DNA from 4 places in the Streptomyces sp. NPDC051286 genome. Region 1 is predicted to be linked to each of the others. Evidence: riboswitches for the same ligand, from Rfam matches in the RefSeq annotation. Region 1 holds a riboswitch; each other region holds the start of a gene.
The links. A riboswitch is a leader RNA that binds a small molecule or an ion and turns the genes downstream of it on or off. The one in region 1 is predicted to bind cyclic di-AMP.
Positions count from the first base shown of each region.

Region 2: linked by a shared signal. The riboswitch ahead of ACIBB8_RS06615 (M23 family metallopeptidase) and the one ahead of ACIBB8_RS17775 (transglycosylase family protein) in region 1 are both predicted to bind cyclic di-AMP.
Region 3: linked by a shared signal. The riboswitch ahead of ACIBB8_RS21435 (transglycosylase SLT domain-containing protein) and the one ahead of ACIBB8_RS17775 (transglycosylase family protein) in region 1 are both predicted to bind cyclic di-AMP.
Region 4: linked by a shared signal. The riboswitch ahead of ACIBB8_RS32060 (peptidoglycan DD-metalloendopeptidase family protein) and the one ahead of ACIBB8_RS17775 (transglycosylase family protein) in region 1 are both predicted to bind cyclic di-AMP.

Region 1 is NZ_JBITER010000015.1:139,063-144,129, reverse strand. Features, by position in the region: gene eno (phosphopyruvate hydratase) at 1-1,260, opposite strand, end outside; gene ACIBB8_RS17775 (transglycosylase family protein) at 1,546-2,277, opposite strand; cyclic di-AMP (ydaO/yuaA leader) riboswitch at 2,281-2,452, opposite strand; gene ACIBB8_RS17770 (transglycosylase family protein) at 2,753-3,676, opposite strand; gene ACIBB8_RS17765 (cytochrome P450) at 3,782-5,059, opposite strand.
Region 2 is NZ_JBITER010000004.1:127,924-132,990, reverse strand. Features, by position in the region: gene ACIBB8_RS06625 (M16 family metallopeptidase) at 1-976, shown strand, start outside; gene ACIBB8_RS06620 (M16 family metallopeptidase) at 1,003-2,385, shown strand; cyclic di-AMP (ydaO/yuaA leader) riboswitch at 2,593-2,760, shown strand; gene ACIBB8_RS06615 (M23 family metallopeptidase) at 2,773-3,555, shown strand; gene ACIBB8_RS06610 (GntR family transcriptional regulator) at 3,772-4,491, shown strand; gene ACIBB8_RS06605 (HPr family phosphocarrier protein) at 4,685-4,966, opposite strand.
Region 3 is NZ_JBITER010000020.1:131,351-136,417, forward strand. Features, by position in the region: gene ACIBB8_RS21425 (carboxymuconolactone decarboxylase family protein) at 1-109, shown strand, start outside; gene ACIBB8_RS21430 (GMC oxidoreductase) at 113-1,756, opposite strand; gene ACIBB8_RS21435 (transglycosylase SLT domain-containing protein) at 2,361-3,128, opposite strand; cyclic di-AMP (ydaO/yuaA leader) riboswitch at 3,133-3,318, opposite strand; gene ACIBB8_RS21440 (DUF5996 family protein) at 3,891-4,844, shown strand; gene ACIBB8_RS21445 (UBP-type zinc finger domain-containing protein) at 4,856-5,067, opposite strand, start outside.
Region 4 is NZ_JBITER010000052.1:6,158-11,224, forward strand. Features, by position in the region: partial or broken gene ACIBB8_RS32055 (alpha-galactosidase) at 1-1,637, shown strand, start outside; cyclic di-AMP (ydaO/yuaA leader) riboswitch at 1,901-2,077, shown strand; gene ACIBB8_RS32060 (peptidoglycan DD-metalloendopeptidase family protein) at 2,081-3,001, shown strand; gene ACIBB8_RS32065 (SGNH/GDSL hydrolase family protein) at 3,167-4,012, shown strand; gene ACIBB8_RS32070 (STM4011 family radical SAM protein) at 4,155-5,067, opposite strand, start outside.

The DNA of each region.
Region 1 (5,067 bases):
CGCGGAGCGGCCCGCGTACACCGCCGCGTCGTCGAGGATCTCCTCGATGCGCAGCAGCTGGTTGTACTTGGCGACGCGGTCCGAGCGGGCCGGGGCGCCGGTCTTGATCTGGCCGCAGTTCACCGCGACGGCGAGGTCGGCGATGGTGACGTCCTCGGTCTCGCCGGAGCGGTGGGACATCATGCACTTGAAGCCGTTGCGCTGGGCCAGCTCGACGGCGTCCAGGGTCTCGGTCAGCGAACCGATCTGGTTGACCTTGACGAGCAGGGCGTTGGCGGAGCCCTCCTCGATGCCGCGGGCCAGGCGCTCCGGGTTGGTGACGAACAGGTCGTCGCCGACGATCTGCACCTTGGCGCCGAGCTTCTGGGTGATGACGTTCCAGCCGGCCCAGTCGTCCTCGTACAGCGGGTCCTCGATGGAGACCAGCGGGTACGCGGAGACGAGCTCCTCGTAGTACTCGGTCATCTCGGCGGCCGAGCGGGACTTGCCTTCGAACTCGTACTTGCCGTCCTTGTAGAACTCCGAGGCGGCGACGTCGAGCGCGAGCGCGATGTCCTTGCCCGGGGCGTAACCGGCTTCCTTGATGGCCTCGAGGATGAGGTCCAGGGCGGCGCGGTTCGACTCCAGGTTCGGCGCGAAGCCGCCCTCGTCGCCGAGACCGGTCGACAGGCCCTTGGTCTTCAGAACCTTCTTCAGCGTGTGGTAGACCTCGGCGCCCCAGCGCAGGGCCTCGGAGAAGGACTCCGCGCCGATCGGCGCGATCATGAACTCCTGGATGTCCACGTTGGAGTCGGCGTGCGACCCGCCGTTGAGGATGTTCATCATCGGGACGGGCAGCAGGTGCGCGTTCGGGCCACCGAGGTAGCGGAACAGCGGCAGGTCCGAGGCCTCGGACGCGGCGTGCGCAACGGCCAGCGAGACACCGAGGATGGCGTTGGCGCCGAGCGAGCCCTTGTTCTCGGTGGCGTCCAGGTCGAACATGGCCTGGTCGATCAGCCGCTGCTCGGTGGCGTCGTAGCCGACGAGCTCCGGGCCGATCTGCTCGATCACGGCGAGGACGGCCTTCTCGACGCCCTTGCCCTGGTAGCGGTTGGGGTCACCGTCGCGAAGCTCAATGGCCTCGAACGCACCGGTGGAGGCGCCGGACGGCACGGCAGCACGGCCCGTGCTGCCGTCGTCGAGGCCAACCTCGACCTCGACCGTGGGGTTTCCGCGGGAGTCGAGGATTTCCCGGGCTACGACGACGTCGATGGACGGCACGAGGCATCTCCTTCTGGGATATGACGCTGGTTGTGCAGGGTCGCTTTGGCCTTGCGACAAGAGCCTAACCGGCTGGGCCGCCTCGGTCCGCCGACCGCCCGCCCCCTGGGACGAAAAAGGACCCAAGGGCACTCGTAGCAGGGCAAAGGTCCAGATTTCTACTGGACGGTAACGACAACAGTTGAACAGTGAGTACCAAAAACCCCGACCCGGCGCGTACGGGGGAATCCGCGCCAGGTCGGGGGGCTCGGGGAGGAGAGAGCCCGTATCTACGGGGAGCCCGTCCTACTTCGTCAGGTGGAGCTGCTGACCCGGGTAGATCAGGTCGGCGTCCTCGACGATGTCCTTGTTCAGCTTGAAGAGCTGCTGCCAGCCGCCCTTCACCTGGTGCTGCGCGGCGATCTCGCTGAGCGAGTCGCCGGACTTCACCGTGTACTCGCCGTCACCCTTGGCGACCTTCTCACCGGTCGGCGTGGTGACGGTCTTCTTGGGGGCGGTGCCGCGGTCCGCGCGGGAGGCGGCGGGAGCCTCGGTGCGCTCGGCCGGCTTCGGCGCGGCCTGCTTCGACACGGCCTGCTTCGACTCCTGCGCCGGGGCGCTCTGCTGCGCGGTGGAGCCGGTGTCGACACCCGGGTCGACACCGTCGTTGGTGAGGCCACCGGCGCGGGCACAGCCCCAGGCGCCCGGGCCCTGCATGGCGAGGAGCTTCTCGGCGGTGGCGATCTGCTGAGCCTTGGTGGCGAGGTCGGCACGCGGGGCGTACTGCGTACCACCGGCGGCGGCCCAGCTGGACTGCGAGAACTGCAGGCCGCCGTAGTAGCCGTTGCCGGTGTTGATGGACCAGTTGCCACCGGACTCGCACTGGGCGACGGCGTCCCACGTGGCGACGGAGGCGGCGGAGGCGCTGGTCGCACCCATCAGGGGAGCGGCGATGGCGGCACCGGTGACACCGGCGAGCGTGGCGACGCGGACGGCCTTGGACGGGCGGCGGTGCTTGCCCTTGCTGTTCAGCAGCATGGAACTTCTCCTCACCGACGCCTACGAGGTGAGCTGTCGGGTTCGGGCCAAGTGAGTTGCCCGGTCGCGTGTCCTAGCACGCGGCTTCACCCCGAGCCGGTCCTGACGGCCTTTCGGTCATCGGGCCCGGCGGCTTACCTGGGTCCCCCGCTCCTGCCTACGGCGCTTTACGCGTCTGTTCCCTTCGACCGACGGCAGGATTCGGCGTGACGGTCGACGGGGCCCGCGGTGCGAGCGGTTCCGACCGTAAACGTATGCAACCTCGACATTCAAAGATGGTCATAACGGACAATCAGCCCTTACCCGCATCCGACTGCGCGGCGTTTTCGCAGGTGAGGGGTGACGCGGACAGACCCGACAGACGCGACACGCCAATTGACGCAAAGAGACCCATGTCTCACTTACGCATAAGCGGACATAGGTCCCTGAACTACCCCGGTTTTTGGGGTGCTTTTAGCCGTTTATCAGACTGCTCTCACTTCGACTTCATGCCGAGATCGAGGCTCTGGCCAGGCAGGATGAGGTCCGGGTCGCCGCCAACCGCACCCTTGTTCGCGTCATAGAGAGCGGGCCATCCACCGGGAACCTTCTGTGCGTCAGCAATCGCCCAGAGGTTGTCGCCCGGCCGGACGGTGTAATCGCGGTCGGCCGTCGCCGCGCGCGTGTCGCGCCCCTCACTGTTACCGCGGGAAGCATGCCGGCCCGAGTCCCGGCCGCCGCCCCTGCCCGTGTCCTGGCTCACCTCGGAGGCCGGTGCGCCGCGGTGCTTGCCGCCCGCCTCGTTGCCGGACGAGCCGGACTTTCGGGGCGAGTTGGACGAATCAGACTTCTTGGACGATGATGTGGCTGACGGCTCTGCCGACGGCTTATGCGACGCCTTGCCCGAAGGCGTGGCGGACGCCTTGTCGGAAGCCTTGTCGGAAGCCTTGGCCGACGCCTTGGCGGAGGGCCCCTTGGACGCCTTCCCGCTCTTCCCCTGTTCGGCCGACGGCACGACTCCCGGGTCGACCCCCGGCAGCACCCCGTCCTCCGTGAGCTCGGAGATGGCCGCACAGCTGGGCCACGCCTTCGGCCCCTGGTCCTCCAGGACCTTCTCGGCGACCGCTATCTGCTGCGAGCGGCTGGCGAGGTCGGCGCGCGGAGCGTATGCCTCACCCCCGTACGACTTCCAGGCATCCTGCGAGAACTGAAGACCGCCGTAGAAACCGTTGCCGAGGTCGGCGCTCCACATGCCGCCGCTCTCGCACTCCGCGACCCGGTCCCAGGTCGTGGCGTCGGCGGCATGCGCACCGGCCGCGCCGAGCAGGGGAATAGCGATGGCCGAACCGGTCACGCCTGCGGCGACGACGATCGCGGGTGCCTGGCGAGGGCGACGGTGCCTGCCGTTCGCGGAGCCCATGGGATTGCCTTCCGTGTGACTGACAAGTGACTGGTGAGTCGAACGGTGAACGTAGCGGCACTCGAACGCTTGTCACAAGTCGATGCAGCACAGATCACGTGAAAGTCACAGGGTTGACAGAGTGTCACCCTCATCGGAACGCCGGCCGGGACCGAACTCCACCGGAAGCGTGCGCAGTCCGCGCATGATGAGTCCGCCACGCCACCGCACATCGGTAGGTTCCACCGCAAGCCGCAGGTCCGGGAGGCGCCTCAACAGCGTGGCCAGGGCAGCCTGTCCCTCCAGTCGGGCAAGCGGTGCTCCCAGGCAGTAATGGATGCCGTGCCCGTATCCGAGGTGCTGATTGTCACGCCGCGCGAGGTCAAGGGTGTCCGGGTTCGCAAACCGCTCCGGGTCCCGGTCGGCGGCGGCGAGCACCACCAGTACAGGGTCACCCGCAGCGATCCGCTGCCCGCCGAGGGTCAGCGGCTCGGTGGCGAACCGCCAGGTCGCCAGCTCCACCGGACCGTCGTACCGCAGCAGTTCCTCGATGCCGGTTTCCAGCAGCCCTGTCTCCCCGGCGTCGAGCGAGCGCTGCAGCCGCTCCCGCTGCTCCGGATTGCGCAGCAGGGCGTACACCCCGTTGCCGATGAGGTTGACCGTCGTCTCGAATCCCGCGAAGAGGAGGATGAAGGCCATGGCGGCGGCCTCGTTCTCGGTGAGGTGCTCGCCGTGGTCACTGGCCCGGATCAGCCCCGAGATCAGGTCCTCCCCCGGGTTCTCCCGCTTCCGGTGGATGAGCTCCGCGAGATAGCCGCGCATCTTCTTCACGGACCGGGCCACCCCGCCACGCGGACCGCCGCCGTGGCGGATCATCATCCCCGCCCAGTCCCGGAAGTCGTCCTGGTCCTCGCGCGGGACGCCGAGCAGGTCGCAGATCGCATAGATGGGGAGCGGGAACGCGAAGTCGTGGATGAGGTCCGCGGATCCCTCCTCGATGAAGTTGTCGATGAGGCGGTCCGTCAGCTCCTGCACGCGGGGGGCGAACTCGGCGACCCGGCGCGGCGTGAACGCCTTCGAGACCAGCCGGCGCAACCTGGTGTGGTCGGGCGGGTCGATGTTCAGCAGATGCGTCATCAGCTCCGCCTTGCGCTCGCCCGGGATGCCGGTCTTCCCCTTGGCGTGCGCCGGCTCGTCGTGGTGCGCGGGGTTCTTGGAGAGCCGGGCGTCGGCGAGGGCCTGCCGGGCGTCCTCGTACCGCGTCACGAGCCATGCCTCGACCCCGCTGGGCAGCGCGGTGCGGTGCACGGGGCTGTGCTCGCGCAGCCAGGCGTAGGCCGGGTACGGGTCGGTGGCGAACTCCCAGGTGAAGAGTTCGGGGGCGTCGGCGGGGCTGTCGTTCACCCCCTGAC
Region 2 (5,067 bases), on a different contig from region 1:
GGAGAACCAGCGGGACGTCGTCAAGAACGAGCGCCGCCAGCGGTACGACAACGTTCCGTACGGCACGGCGTTCGAGAGGCTGACCGCCCTCGCCTACCCCGAGGGTCACCCGTACCACCACACCCCGATCGGCTCGATGGCCGACCTGGACGCGGCGACGCTCGAAGACGCGCGGACCTTCTTCCGTACGTACTACGCGCCCAACAACGCGGTGCTGTCGGTCGTCGGCGACATCGACCCCGAGCAGACGCTCGCCTGGATCGAGAAGTACTTCGGCTCCATCCCGTCCCACGACGGCAAGCAGCCGCCGCGCGACGGCACGCTCCCCGAGATCATCGGCGAGCAGCTGCGCGAAGAGGTCCACGAGGAGGTCCCGGCGCGGGCGCTGATGGCCGCCTACCGGCTGCCGCACGACGGCACCAGGGAGTGCGACGCCGCGGATCTCGCGCTGACCGTGCTCGGCGGAGGCGAGTCCTCCCGGCTGCACAACCGCCTGGTCCGCCGCGACCGCACAGCCGTTGCGGCAGGTTTCGGGCTGCTGCGGCTGGCCGGCGCGCCCTCGCTCGGCTGGCTGGACGTGAAGGCGTCCGGCGGTGTCGAGGTGGCGCAGATCGAGGCCGCGGTCGACGAGGAGCTGGCCCGATTCGCCGCCGAGGGCCCCACGCCCGAGGAAATGGAGCGTGCTCAGGCACAGTTGGAGCGCGAGTGGCTGGACCGGCTCGGTACGGTCGCGGGCCGCGCCGATGAACTCTGCCGGTTCGCCGTGCTGTTCGGCGACCCGCAGCTCGCCCTGACCGCCGTCCAGCGGGTCCTCGACGTCACCGCGGACGAGGTCCAGGCGGCGGCCAGGGCCCAGCTGCGCCCCGACAACCGGGCGGTGCTCGTCTACGAGCCGGTCGAGCCGGCCGAATCCGCCGACGCGGAAGCCGATGAGACGGACACCGACACCGACGCGCACGAAGGGGCGGACAAGTGACCGACGCTGCCGCGACTGGAGTATCGATGGAGTACCACCCGCAGCCGACCCCCGGCACGGCCAGGCCCTGGGCCTTTCCCGCACCCGAGCGCGGCGCCCTGCCCAATGGGCTGACGGTGCTGCGCTGCCACCGTCCCGGCCAGCAGGTCGTCGCGGTCGAGATCTTCCTCGACGCCCCGCTGGACGCCGAGCCCGAGGGCCTCGACGGCGTGGCCACGATCATGGCGCGGGCCCTTTCCGAGGGCACCGACAAGCACTCCGCCGAGGAGTTCGCCGCTGAGCTGGAGCGTTGCGGCGCCACTCTCGACGCGCACGCCGACCATCCCGGCATGCGGGTCTCCCTGGAGGTTCCGGCCTCCCGGCTGGCCAAGGCGCTGGGTCTGGTCGCCGAGGCGCTGCGGGCGCCCGCGTTCGCCGACAGCGAGATCGAGCGACTGGTGAACAACCGGCTCGACGAGATTCCGCACGAGCAGGCCAACCCCGCCCGGCGTGCCGCCAAGCAGCTCTCCAAGGAGCTCTTCCCGGCCACGTCGCGGATGTCACGCCCGCGCCAGGGCACCGAGGAGACGGTGGAGCGGATCGACTCCGCGGCGGTGCGCGCCTTCTACGAGGCCCATGTCCGGCCGTCCACCGCGACCGTCGTCGTCGTCGGCGACCTCACCGGTATCGACCTGGACGCCCTGCTCGCCGACACCATCGGCGACTGGACCGGGAACACTGTGGAGCCCCGTCCGGTCCCGCCGATCACCGCCGACGACACCGGCCGCGTGGTGATCGTCGACCGTCCGGGCGCCGTGCAGACGCAGCTGCTGATCGGCCGCATCGGCGCCGACCGGCACGACAGTGTGTGGCCGGCCCAGGTCCTCGGCACCTACTGCCTGGGCGGCACACTCACCTCCCGGCTGGACCGGGTGCTGCGCGAGGAGAAGGGCTACACCTATGGCGTGCGGGCCTTCGGGCAGGTCCTGCGCTCGACGGCCCCGGACTCCGCCTCCGGGGCGACCGGTGCGGCGATGCTGGCGATCAGCGGCTCAGTGGACACAGAGTCCACCGGACCGGCGCTCGACGACCTGTGGAAGGTCCTGCGGACCCTGGTGGCCGAGGGGCTGACCGACGCCGAACGCGAGACCGCTGTGCAGAACCTCGTGGGTGTCGCCCCGCTGAAGTTCGAGACGGCTGCCTCCGTCGCCGGTACGCTCGCCGACCAGGTCGAGCAGCACCTCCCGGACGACTACCAGGCGCAGTTGTACGCCCGCCTGGCCGAGACCGGCACGGTCGAGGCGACCTCAGCCGTGGTCAACGCCTTCCCGGTGGACCGGCTGGTCACGATTCTCGTCGGCGACGCCGCGCAGATCGAGGAGCCGGTCAGGGCGTTGGGAATCGGAGAGGTGTCGGTCGTCACCGGCTGATGCATCAAGCCCCGCAAAGAGGGGCGAAGAGGGGCCCTGGCGAGTCGCTTCCCGCCAGGGTCTTCCCTTTTGCCTGATTCGAGACGAAAGGTTCTTGCTTGCCCTGTGGGATGCGCTACAAAGCGCCCTGTCCGTTTGGTGAATGAAAGTACCCCCGCCTAGCGTCGGCTCCGCTGTCCGTCACTCGAATGCCGCATCCGTGGCGCCGGGCAGTGATCGCCGAGTCCCCATCAGGCGCGAGCCTGGGGAGCCGGGGACCCACACAGTCCCTGGGGTGAATCGGATGCCGCGACCTCCTCTGAGGCCCGGGATCCGTAGGAGACCTTCCTGCTCCGAACCCGTCAGCTAACCCGGTAGGCGAGAAGGAAGGAAAGGACCAGCTACTTCATGGCGTTCCCCCGCCCCACCGGGAAGCACCGTGCCCCGAGCCGCCTGAAGCGCCGGAGTGCACGCGTCGCCGGAGTCGCAACGCTGGCGACCACCGGTGTCATCGGCGGACTGGCCTCTCCGGCCCTCGCCACGGATGCCGAGGTCCCTTCCGGCGATGAAACCGGTCTGACCCAGATCGTCGCCATCGAGGATGCCCTCGCCGACCAGGTGGCCACCCAGGCCGAGGTGCAGAAGCGCCAGGCCGACGTCGCTGCGAAGGCTGCCGAGGCTGCCAGGGCCGAGGCGGCGGCGAAGGCCAAGGCCGAGGCCCGCGCCAAGGCGGCCCGTGACGCGAAGGCCCGCGCCGCCCGTTCCGCCGAGCGCACCCGCCTGGGATCCTTCCAGCTCCCGGTCGCCGGTTCGTACGTCACCACCGGCTACAAGTCGAGCGGATCCCTCTGGTCCTCCGGCCGCCACTCGGGCATCGACTTCCATGCCGCCTCCGGCAGCTCCGTCGTCGCCGTCGGCGCCGGCACGGTCGTCGAGGCGGGCTGGGGCGGCGCATACGGCAACAACATCGTGCTGCGGATGACGGACGGCACGTACACCCAGTACGGCCACCTCTCGTCGATCGGCGTCTCCGTCGGCCAGAGCGTCGGCGCAGGTCAGCAGATCGGCCTCTCCGGCTCGACCGGCAACTCCACCGGACCGCACCTCCACTTCGAGGCCCGCACCACGCCTTCGTACGGCTCCGACATGGACCCCGTGGCGTACCTGCGCGCCCATGGCGTGAACGTCTGACCGACGTCCCATCCACAACATGCCGAAGGCCCCGGCTTCCGCCGGGGCCTTCGGCATGTCCGTTCCTGCCGAACCGCCCCGCGGAACCGCCACCGGGCCAAAGGATATTCATGGTTTTCGGTCCGGCTTCGGAAATGCGGTCGCCTTGCAATAGAGTCACGGAACAGGCGTCGATCGGTCGCGTTTCGCGGGGGATTAAGGCGGAGGGGTTCGGACATGCGCATTCCGGCGCAATCGGTATGCACGGCAATCCGTGACGACATCGTCTCCGGTGTCTTCGAGCGCGGCGGCAGACTCACCGAGGAGCTGCTCGCGCGCCGTTACGGGGTCTCCCGGGTCCCGGTGCGGGAAGCGCTGCGCACCCTGGAGTCCGAGGGCTTCGTGGTCACCCGCCGACATGCCGGTGCCTGTGTCGCCGAGCCCACCGAGCAGGAGGCCGCCGACCTTCTGGAGGTACGGATGCTGCTGGAGCCGCTGGGTGCGGCCCGCGCCGCTCAACGCCGCACCGAGGCGCACCTCAAGGTGCTGCGCGGCCTGGTCAGGCTGGGGCAGGACAGAGCGCGGCGGGGTACGGGGGAGGATCTGCGCTCCCTGGGCGGCTGGTTCCACGAGACGCTCGCCCAGGCGTCCGGCAGCCCCGGGCTCATCGCGCTGCTCACCCAGCTACGCCACAAGATCGCCTGGATGTACGCGGTCGAGCAGCCGGCCCGCCTGGCCGGTTGCTGGGGCGACCGTGCAGCCATCGTGGACGCCGTGGCGCGCGGCGACGCGGAACGGGCCAGGGCGCTGGCCGCTCAGCACGCCGCGCGGGCCGCCGCCGCGCACCGGCTGCGTCGCGCGGACGGTGCTTCGGGCCGTGATGCCGGCGCCCCCTGTTCCGGCGGTCGGGTGAGGACTTCGCAACATGCCGTAAACACCGCGAGCGACCGGCATTAACACCTGCGCTGTATAAAAAGTGAATTAAGTGCGCAGGGATTTCTTTGGGCTGCACAAAATTCGCTCCAGAGGTATTGCCGGTATCAGAAAACGCAGGAGTCACGGCCCCGGTTGGGGGTGTCGCGGCTCCGGCGCAGAAATGCGCCCGACAGGAACCGGCCGGAAAGGCTTCCCCCTGATCGGAACCCTGCAATCAGACGGTCTCCGGGAGTTCCTCGAGTCCTTCGGTGACCAGCTTCGCCAGCCGGTCGAGCGTCGCCTCCGCGTCGTCCGCCTCGGAGGCGAGTACGATCTCCTCGCCGCCGTGCGCGCCGAGACCGAGCACCGCGAGGATGGAGGCGGCGTTCACCGGGGGGCCGTCGGACTTGGCGATCGTCACGGGGATACCGGACGCCGTGGCGGCACGAACGAAGATGGAGGCGGGGCGGGCGTGCAGGCCCTCGGCCCAACCGACATTGACGCGACGCTCAGCCATGGTTCTGCCCTTCACGAATCAATGGTTGTCTAGACCAGCCTCTCACGCAGTGCGCCGTCGGCCGCCGACCCGCGACCCGGCCCCAGCCCGTGCTGCACGGC
Region 3 (5,067 bases), on a different contig from region 1:
CCAGCTCGAGATCGTGGAGCTGAGCATGAGCATCGGATCATGGCTGGCGTTCGGCCGGCTCAATCATGTGCTGGGCCTCGACACCAGCTGCGCGCTGCCCGGCCGTTGACCGTCACAGGTCGGTGGCGATGATCTTCTCGATGTTCCGTTCGGCGAGCGCGGTGATGGTGACGAACGGATTGACGCTGGTGTTGCCGGGGATCAGCGAGCCGTCGATGACGTACAGGCCGGAGTAGCCGTGCAGGCGGCCGTAGTTGTCGGTGGCCCGGTTCAGCACTGCGCCGCCGAGCGGGTGGTACGTGAGGTGGTCGCCCCAGATCTTGTAGGTGCCGAAGAGATCGGTCCGGTAGATCGTCCCCTCCTTCTGGTTGATCCGGTCGAAGATCGTCTTGGCGGCATCGATGGACGGCTGCTTCCAGGCGGTCTGCCAGTTCAGGTCGACCGTTCCTGTCGCGGCGTTCCAGGAGAACTCGGCCCGGTTCGGGTTCTTGGTGATGGACAGGTAGAACGACGCGTACGTCTCGATCCCGGTGGGCAGCGGCGCGACTTCGGCGAACGCGCCACCAGCGGCCCAGTTGTCGATGCCGCCCGTGGGAATGGACGCCTGGAGGCTGCCGGTCGGGTCCCACATGTGGTTGGCCCGGCCGCACATGACATTGCCGTTGTCGCCCCACCCTTTACCGATCTCGTTGTTCAGGCCGGCGAGCGCGCCGGTGGCCTTCAGCTTCACCAGCAGCTTGCTGGTACCCACGCTGCCGGCCGCGAAGAACACCCGGTCGGCGGTCACCGTCTTGGTGACCGTGGTGACACCGCCGGTGTCGATCTGGTCGATGACGACCGTATAACCGCCGCCTGGCGCCGGGGCGACCGAAGTCACCTTGTGGAGCGGCGAGATGACGACCCTGCCGGTGGCCCTGATCCGGTCGATGTACGTCTTCTGCAGCGACTTCTTGCCGTAGTTGTTGCCGTAGAGGATCTCGCCGGCCAGCGCCGACTTGGGGACGGTTCCGGCCTCTTCCTGCTTCATGTAGTCCCAGTCGTACACGGTGGGCACGAAGACGAACGGGAAGCCGGCGCGCTGGGCCTGCTCACGGCCGACCCGGGCGTACTGGTAGCACGCGGCGGTGTCGAACCAGGCCGGGTCGATGGTGCCGGCCCCGAGCCCGGCGTTGGCGCGCGGATAGTAGATGTCGTACATCTCGTCGGCGTCCACCGACGGGAGGACGGCTCCGAAATTCTCGCGCTTGGGAGTGACCGCCATCCCACCGTTGACCAGCGAGCCGCCACCGACGCCACGGCCCTGGTAGACGGTGATCCCGCTGAACTCCTCGGCGTCGAGGATCCCCGTGGTGCGGGTGATGTTCTTGTCGATGGGGAAGCCGAGGAAGTTGCTGAGGGGCTGCTTGGTCCTGGTGCGGAGCCAGTACGACCGGCTGTCCGGGGAGGTCGTGTTGGCGAAGATCTTGCCGTCCGGGCCGGGGGTGTCCCAGGCCATGCCCATTTCGATCATGTGCACGTCGACGCCCGCCTGGGCGAGACGCAGCGCGGCGACGGAGCCACCGTATCCGGTGCCGATCACCAGGGCCGGGACATGGGCCCCGGAGTCGATCGGGGCAGTTGTGGAGCCGACCCCGGCCTGGGCCGGGGTGGTGTGACCCGCAAGGGCCACGGCTCCTAAAATAGAACCAGTTCCTGTGATGAACCTTCGACGCGAAAGGCCCTTGGGGCCTGCATTGTGCATGGTAAAGTCACTCATGTGACACGCCTCACTCTCCAGAGAGTGAAACTGGTTCTACTGCTGTTCGCGCATTAAGTCACTACATACCGATGGGTAACATGCACCCGACCGAGGCGGCCCGGATGCGCAACGCTGCCTGTCAGGCGGGCCGCCCCCGGCGGGCCGAACCTGGTCGCACACACTAACGGCCTGGTGCACGATAGCGAGTGGATCAGCGAGCGGCGTCATGCGGCTTCGAATCCAAGGCGGAAGAGGGAGGCGACGCGAAGGGGGCCCCTCCCGTGCCTTCAAGGCCATGGGGGAGTCGTCGACTGACGACAACGCCGGAAGCGGAGTCGCATGACGCCGGGAGCCCGCTCGCTATCGTGCACCAGGCCGTAAGGGCCGACCCGTAATCCCTGGTGGATCAGGGCACGGCGTCAGATGCGGTGCATCGCAAGGCGGAGGAGCGTCCTCATACTGGGCGCATTCGGACGTTCCGGCGACGCCGCAGGATGCGAAGCAAGGCGGGCTGACTTCTCGACTTCTGCACAGTCTCCCGTGCGCGACACCGACGGGAACGGGTGGCGAAGCCCCATCGGACCTTCGCCACCCGTCATGCCTGAATCAACGCAACCGGGCGTCAGTAGGCCCCGAACACGTTGTCGATCGAGCCGTACTTGGCGGCGGCGTAGTTGCATGCGGCCGTGATGTTGGCGACCGGGTCGTAGGGGTCCATCGACGTACCGGGCACGTGGTAGGCCCGGAACGTGGGGTCGATGACCTGCAGGAGGCCCTTGGACGGCGTGCCCTTGGCGGCGTTCGAGTCCCAGTTGTTGATGGCCCGGGGGTTGCCCGCGGACTCGCGCATGATGTTGCGGTGGATGCCGTTGTAGCTGCCGGGGATGCCGTGCTGGGCCATGACGGCCAGCGACTCCTTGATCCAGCCGTCGAGGTCGTTCGTGTACGTCGCGGGCTTCGCGGTGACGGCAGCGGCGGTGCTCGCGGCCGTCGTGGACTCGACCGCCGTGGTCGCGGTGGCGCCGATGGTGAGCTTCTGGCCCGCGTGAATGACGCCGGGGTCGGCTCCGATGACCGCTCGATTGTCCTTGTACAGCTGCTGCCAACCGCCGCTCACGGAATGACTCAGGGCGATCCTGTAAAGGGAATCACCGGCTATCACGGAATAGATGGTGGGCGTAGCCGCCCGCACGGCAGCCGGCTTGGCGGGGGCGGCAGCGGGCGCCACTGTCTTGGAGACGGCGGCGGTGGCAGGCTGCGCCGGCGCTGCCGAGGCAACGGTTGCCCCGATCATCGGAAGCGCGAGAACGGCTCCGCCCGTGCTCACGGCGATGAATCCGCGAGTCAGCGAACTGGGCTTACGACGACGGTGGTTAACCTGTGCGGGCATGGCGTATTCCTCTCCGTCGCCTACGAGGTGAGCTGTCGGGTTAAGGCTGGAGTTGCCTCGTCGTATGGGAATACGACTTCACCCCTAGCCGTTCCGGATACCGGATCGGCGGCTTGCGCGGGTCCCCCGCTCCTGCCGTACGTGAGTGGTCGGGTTCCCGGACGGCGGCAGGATTCGGCGTTCCATCCGGATTGACGGTGACCGTAGGCGAGAAACTCCGACCCGAACAAGTCCCCATTTCTCGATCACAATTCATTTACAAGATCGAGTCGCGGAAATTTTCACATTCCACCCCGGTCCGCGAAGCCAACTTTCTTGGCACAGAAGGGAACCGGGCGGCATGCCAATGCGTCCGCGGGTCCGGAAGGTGACTCTCACCACTCAGCCCGAAAAGGGCGATTTGCCCGGTACGTAAAAGCTCAGGCCCGCACGGGTTGCACGTTCACCAGAACGGCGAGCGATTTCCCCTTATCGCCAAAATTGCGACATTTAGGAGATTTTGGCGCTGCCGGACGGACACCCCGCCTCCGACTCGTCGGGAAGGGCGTCCCCGGGGAGACGACCAGGAGCAGCCGCGCGTCACCCGTCTGCGCCGACTGCGGCGCGCGAGTGGCCGCCCACCGTCCAGGCGTGCAGGTTCACGCGAACGACACCACGGCGGCCGCACAAGGTGCCGCACACCTTGGGCATGGCCATGATGGTGCGGAAGAACGCCCTGCCCGCCCGCCGGGACCGTCCGGCAGCATGAGAGAAGTGATGGCGATGGAGCTGTTCCCGCCCATGCCGCTCGCCGAATGGCGTGACACCAAAGAGACGCTCCACCGCTTCGCGCAGATCATCGGAAAGATCCGTCTCGCGGCCAGTGTCCGGCGCAATCACTGGTGGAACGTCCCGTTTCACCTCACTGGCCGCGGTATCACCACCCGCCCCATGGGGCAGATCGACGGCAACCCGATTTTCACGGTGGACTTCGACTTCGTCGGCCATCGACTCGTCATCACAAGACTGGACGGCACGACGGTCTCGTTCCCGCTTTCGGGCCAGTCCGTGGCTTCCTTCCACAAGACGGTCATGGCCGCCCTGGACGCGCTGGGCATCGAGGTGGATATCAACTTGCCCAAGCCATTCGATCTGTCCGACGCCGACCGTCCGTTCGCCGAGGACACGGAGCACGCGGCATACGATCCCGAACAGGCAAACCGGTATTGGCAGGTCCTCAGTCAAGTAGCACTGGTACTGGAGGAATTCGCCGCGCGGTTTTCGGGGAAAGTCAGTCCGGTGCACCATTTCTGGCACACCTTCGATATCGCTCACACCCGCTTTTCGGAGCGTCAGATCGACCAGCCCAAGCAAATCGACCCGGTGACCCGGGAGGCCTACTCCCGGGAAGTGATCAGCTTCGGTTTCTGGTTCGGTGACGACACGTTCGCCGCGCCCGCGTTCTACTCGTACACCGCTCCCGAACCGGCGCGGCTGGCGGAGGAACCCCTCACTCCGGTGTCGGCGCAATGGGTGGATCGTGGCGGCAGCCACCTGGCGGTGCTGCCGTATGACGCGGCCCGCACCGAGAGCGATCCACGTGGGGCCGTACTCGCCTTCTACGAAAGCGCCTATCAGGCCGGCGCGGGGCGCGCCGGCTGGGACATCGCCCGTCTCGCCTGCCCCGGCGGCATCACCGATCCGTGCCTGAGGACCCGTACGCCTGCCCGAGGATGAGGAGCGCGGCTTCAGTGCAGTTGCCGCTCCCAGTCCGCGGGGACCTTGCCCTGGGGACCCGGGGTCGGCTGGGCGACCGGGTGCGAGGTGGGCGGGAGCAGCTCCAATCCCTCGTAATATTCCTCGGTCTCGATGTTCCAGAGCCAGTTCTCCCCCGGTTCGAAGCTGGCCAGGAACGGATGTCCTGCCTCGCGTGCGTGCTTCGTACCGTGCTGCGAGGGCG
Region 4 (5,067 bases), on a different contig from region 1:
GGGCGCTGCCCGCCCGGGACAGCTGGCGGCTGAGTCAGCTGCACGGTCGCTGGGCGGCCGAGACACAGCTCGTACGGTCGGAGCTGACGTACGGCGAGAAGGTCCTCTCCAGCAGGCGCGGCCACACCGGACACCAGTTCCTGCCCTGGGTCGCGCTCGATGCGGACGGCGCCGCCACCGAGGAGGACGGCGAGGTGTACGGCTGCGCGCTCGGCTGGTCCGGCTCGTGGCGGATCGCGGTGCAGCAGCTCCCCGACGGGCTCGTGCAGATCACCGGAGGCGCTGGATACGACGACTCCGGGCTGCTGCGGCTCGCACCGGGGGAGACGTACACCACACCGGTGTTCGCCGGACTGTGGAGCGCCGAAGGGTTCGGCGGGGCGAGCCGGTCCTGGCACGCCTGGCAACTGGCCCATGTCGTCCCGGGCGCCGAGAGCCTGCGGCCGGTGCTTTACAACTCCTGGGAGGCGACCGGCTTCGATATCGCGGAGGACCAGCAGCGCGCCCTCGCCGAGCGCGCCGCGGCGATGGGCGTCGAGCTGTTCGTCGTGGACGACGCGTGGTTCGGGCGGCGCACCAGCGACCGGGCCGGACTCGGCGACTGGACACCCAACCCCGAGCGATTCCCCGGCGGGCTGAAGCCGCTCGCCGACGAAGTGCACGGACTCGGCATGCAGTTCGGCATCTGGGTCGAGCCGGAGATGGTGAACGCCGACAGTGATCTCTATCGCGCGCACCCCGAGTGGGTGCAGCACTTCCCTGGGCGGACCCGGACCGAATTCCGTCATCAGTTGGTGCTCAATCTGGCCCGGACCGATGTGCAGAACCATCTGTGGGAGCAGCTCGACAGGCTGCTCTCCAGCGCCCCGATCGACTATGTGAAATGGGACTTCAACCGCTGCTTCACCGATGCGGGCTGGCCGGGCGAGGACTATCCGCAGAAGCTCTGGATCGCGCATGTGGACGCGCTCTACACGCTGATCGACCGGCTGCGGGCCGCCCACCCCGGGGTCGCCTTCGAGTCCTGCTCGGGCGGCGGTGGCCGGATCGATCTGGGGATCCTCGCCCGTACCGACCAGGTGTGGACCTCCGACAACACCGACCCGCTCGACCGGCTCGCCATCCAGGAGGGCTTCGGGCAGATCCATCCGGCGCAGGTGATGGCCGCCTGGGTCACCGACAGTCCGAATGTCCAGCTCAACAGCAGGGTCAGTTCGCTGCGCTTCCGCTTCGTCAGCGCGATGGCCGGGGTGCTCGGGGTCGGCGGGGATCTCACCGAGTGGAGTGACGAGGAACTGGCCGAGGCACGGAGCTGGGTGGATCTCTACAAGGAGATCCGTCCCGCGGTGCAGCACGGCGCGCTGTACCGGCTGCGTGCCCCGCGCGGTGGACTCAGCGCCGTGCAGTACATGCACGGCGACGAGGCCGTGGTGCTGATGTGGCTGGAGGCACAGCGGTACGGGGAGCGGCCGCCGGCCCTGCGGCTGCGCGGGCTCGACCCCGCGGCGACCTACACCGACCTGGACACCGGGGCGGTCCACCACGGCGCCGTGCTGCTGCATCAGGGTCTGCACACCGGCCTGAGGGGGGACCTGGACGCGAAGGTGCTGAGGCTCCGACGCGGGGAACGCTCATGACATGTCCGTATTGCGTCTTTTAGCGGAACATGGCCTATTTCTACGGGAGATGATGCCCTCCTCGTGAGCGGGATCATATTCGTGACGGTGCGTGGTGGTGCCACGGATGGGTATTCCGGATGTCGCGCGGAAATCCAAGATCCGTAATCCACGGAGGGTGACCAGGATTCCGCGCCGATTTCCCGGCGCGGATTCCGTTGAGTAATCGACGGCTTGTTTCCGCCTTCCTCGCTCGCCTACGGTCACCCTCAATCCGGACGGACCGCCTAATCCTGCCGCCGCCCGGAATTCGCATCCACTCACGTGTGGCAGGAGCGGGGGAACCAGGTAAGCCGCCGCCCGGAGAGATCCGGTCGGCTCGGGGTGAAGTCGCGAACTGCGACCGGGCATCTCCAGCCCGAACCCGACAGCTCACCTCGTAGGCGCCGGAGAGGAAATTCTTCATGCCCGCATCGGGTAAGCATCGCCGTCCCAAGTCCAGCACGATCGCCCGTGGCGTCGCCGCCATCAGTGCCGGTGGCGCCGTCGTCGCCCTTCCGCTGCTCGGCGCCACCGGTGCCCACGCCGCGGAGCAGGCCGCGCCCACCGCGCAGTCGGCAGCCACGCACGCCGCCGCCGAGGCCGCGCCGGTCGTGAAGAAGCAGGTCGAGACCCGGACGTACTCCGTCGTCGCCGGTGACAACCTGTCGAAGATCGCCGCCGAGCAGCAGGTCGAGGGCGGCTGGCAGAAGCTGTACCAGGACAACCGCGCGGTCGTCGGCGAGAACCCGAGCCTGATCCTCCCGGGCATGAAGCTGACGCTCGGCGGCAAGCCGGCCGGCTCCGCCGCGACGACGGACACCACGCAGTCCGCTCCGGCTCCGTCGACCTCCTCGGCCGACAAGTCCGCGTCGCAGTCCAAGACTTCGGGCTCCGTCAAGACCACCACGGCCTCCGCCTCGGCCGGCCAGAGCAACAGCTCCGGCTACGTCCACCCGGTCCCGGGCAACCACACCACCGCCTACCGTGCCTCCGGCTCCAACTGGTCCAGCGGCAGCCACACGGGCATCGACTTCCCGGTCCCCACCGGCACCAGCGTGAAGGCGATCACCTCCGGCACCGTCGTCACCGCCGGCTGGGGTGGCGCGTACGGCAACCAGGTCGTCATCAAGCACGCCGACGGCCACTACTCGCAGTACGGCCACATGTCCTCGCTCTCCGTCTCGGCGGGCCAGACCGTGACCGCAGGCCAGCAGGTCGGCCTCTCCGGTGCCACCGGCAACGCCACCGGCCCGCACCTGCACTTCGAGATCCGCACCGGCCCGGCGTACGGGTCGGACATCGACCCGATCGCCTACCTGGCCTCGCACGGGATCTACGTCTGATCCACGGCTGATCCGGTCAGCTCGGTGAAGGGGCGGTGCGCAGCGGCGCGCCGCCCCTTCGCTTATTCCCCGTTTACCAAAACCTGACCGGTGGCCTATCTCACCACCCGTCAACCCCTTATTACGGTCGCGTAGGTCACATTCGGCGGTGCAGGATATGCGCTTGTGGCAGACGATTCGAGAAACAATCAACGTGGCGTCATCAACCGGCATGGCGCCATCGGGTCGTACGCAGCGATTGGCGACAGCTTCACCGAGGGAGTCGGAGACCCCGGCCCGGACGGAACCTTCGTCGGCTGGGCGGACCGTTTCGCGGTACTTCTCGCGGACCAGCTCCCGGACCCCGACGCGGCGACGAGCCCCGAGGGCTCCGCGCACGGAAACTTCCGGTACGCCAATCTCGCCGTACGCGGACGCCTCCTCGACCAGATCGTCGAGGAGCAGGTACCGCGCGCCAAGGAGCTCGCACCCGATCTGGTGAGCTTCTGCGCGGGCGGCAACGACATCATCCGGCCCGGCACCGACCCCGACGACGTGGCCGAACGCTTCGAGCGCGCGGTCGCCGAGCTCACCGACTCGGTCGGCACCGTCCTGGTGACGACCGGCTTCGACACCCGCGGCGTTCCCGTCCTGCGCCATCTGCGCGGCAAGATCGCCACGTACACCGCCCATGTGCGCTCCATCGCTGATCGCTACGACTGCCCGGTCCTCGACCTGTGGTCGCTGAAGTCCGTGCAGGACCGGCGAGCCTGGGACGACGACCGGCTCCACCTGTCGCCCGAGGGGCACACCCGGGTCGCGCTGCGCGCCGCCCAGGTCCTTGGTTTCGATGTACCGGCTGACCCCGACCAGGAGTGGCCCCCGCAGGCACAGCGCGGCACGCTGGAGGTCCGGCGCGACGACATCCACTGGGCGCGTGAGTACCTGGTTCCGTGGATAGGGCGTCGGCTGCGCGGCGAGTCCTCCGGCGACCACGTCGAGGCGAAGCGGCCGGACCTCCTGCCGCTTTAGGGCGTGTGTCGAAAGCCCCGCCTGCCAGGCGACGCCGGGCCCGCCCTACGGGCGGACGACGCTCCTTTCGAAACACGCCCCAAGCCCTCTCTTCGGCCTCATCGGCCGGACGTGCCCGTTCCCTTTCTGCCTCTCGGGGGCTTCAGGCTTGTCCGGCGACGGGGGACACCGGCAGGAACCGGCGCCCCGAGGGTGCCGGTTTGCCCGGGCGTCGGGCTGGTATGCGCTCCAGGACGCCACCCGCGAAGACGTCGTACAACGGCAGCGTCTCCAGATGTACATAGCCGATGTGGCAGTCGCAGACGGCGAGCGGACAGGCCCGCGGACCGAGCGCACGCCGGTAGCTGCCGTCGTACAGGTTGCCGAGCTCGGCCGGGACGAAGTGGCAACGGCGCACCGTGCCGTCGCCGTCCACCGAGATGACGGACTCGCCGGTCCGGCACGGCATGCCCGCCGAGCGGTGCGGGTGACGGCTGTACGGGAAGAGGGGGTCGAGGGCCGTCCAGCGGTCCGCCTCCTCGTCCGTGTAGCTCTGCCCCTCTGCGGCATTGACCCAGAGATAGACCTCGTCGGGCAGGTCGGTGCGGAGCCGCCGCGCCTCGTCGAAATGCTGCTCGAGACCGACGACACCGACGCTGTACCGGACACCGAGAGCGGACAGTTCCCGGCACCTGGCGAGGAAACGGTCGTACGGTGTCTGCCCCGGGTGGTACGTGCACCACAGTGCGATCTTGTCGCGGCCGGCTCCACCGGCTTCGGCCAGCCAGCGGGTACGACCGCTGAGATTGGTCTGGATCGCGACCCGGCCGATGTGCGGCAGCTGCGCCAGTTCCACCAACGCGCGGCGGTACCAGGAACGGACCAGCCCCTCGCCCCACGGCGTGAACAGCACTGAGATCCTGTCCCTGGTCTGCTCCGCCGCCCACGCGGTGAACCGCTCCAGGGCGGCGCGGTCGGCACGGAGCTGCTCCGGGCTGTCGCGCCGCTTGGCGAACGGACAGTACGGGCAGTCGTAGTCGCACGACGCCAGGGGACCCCGATAGAGGATCGTCAGA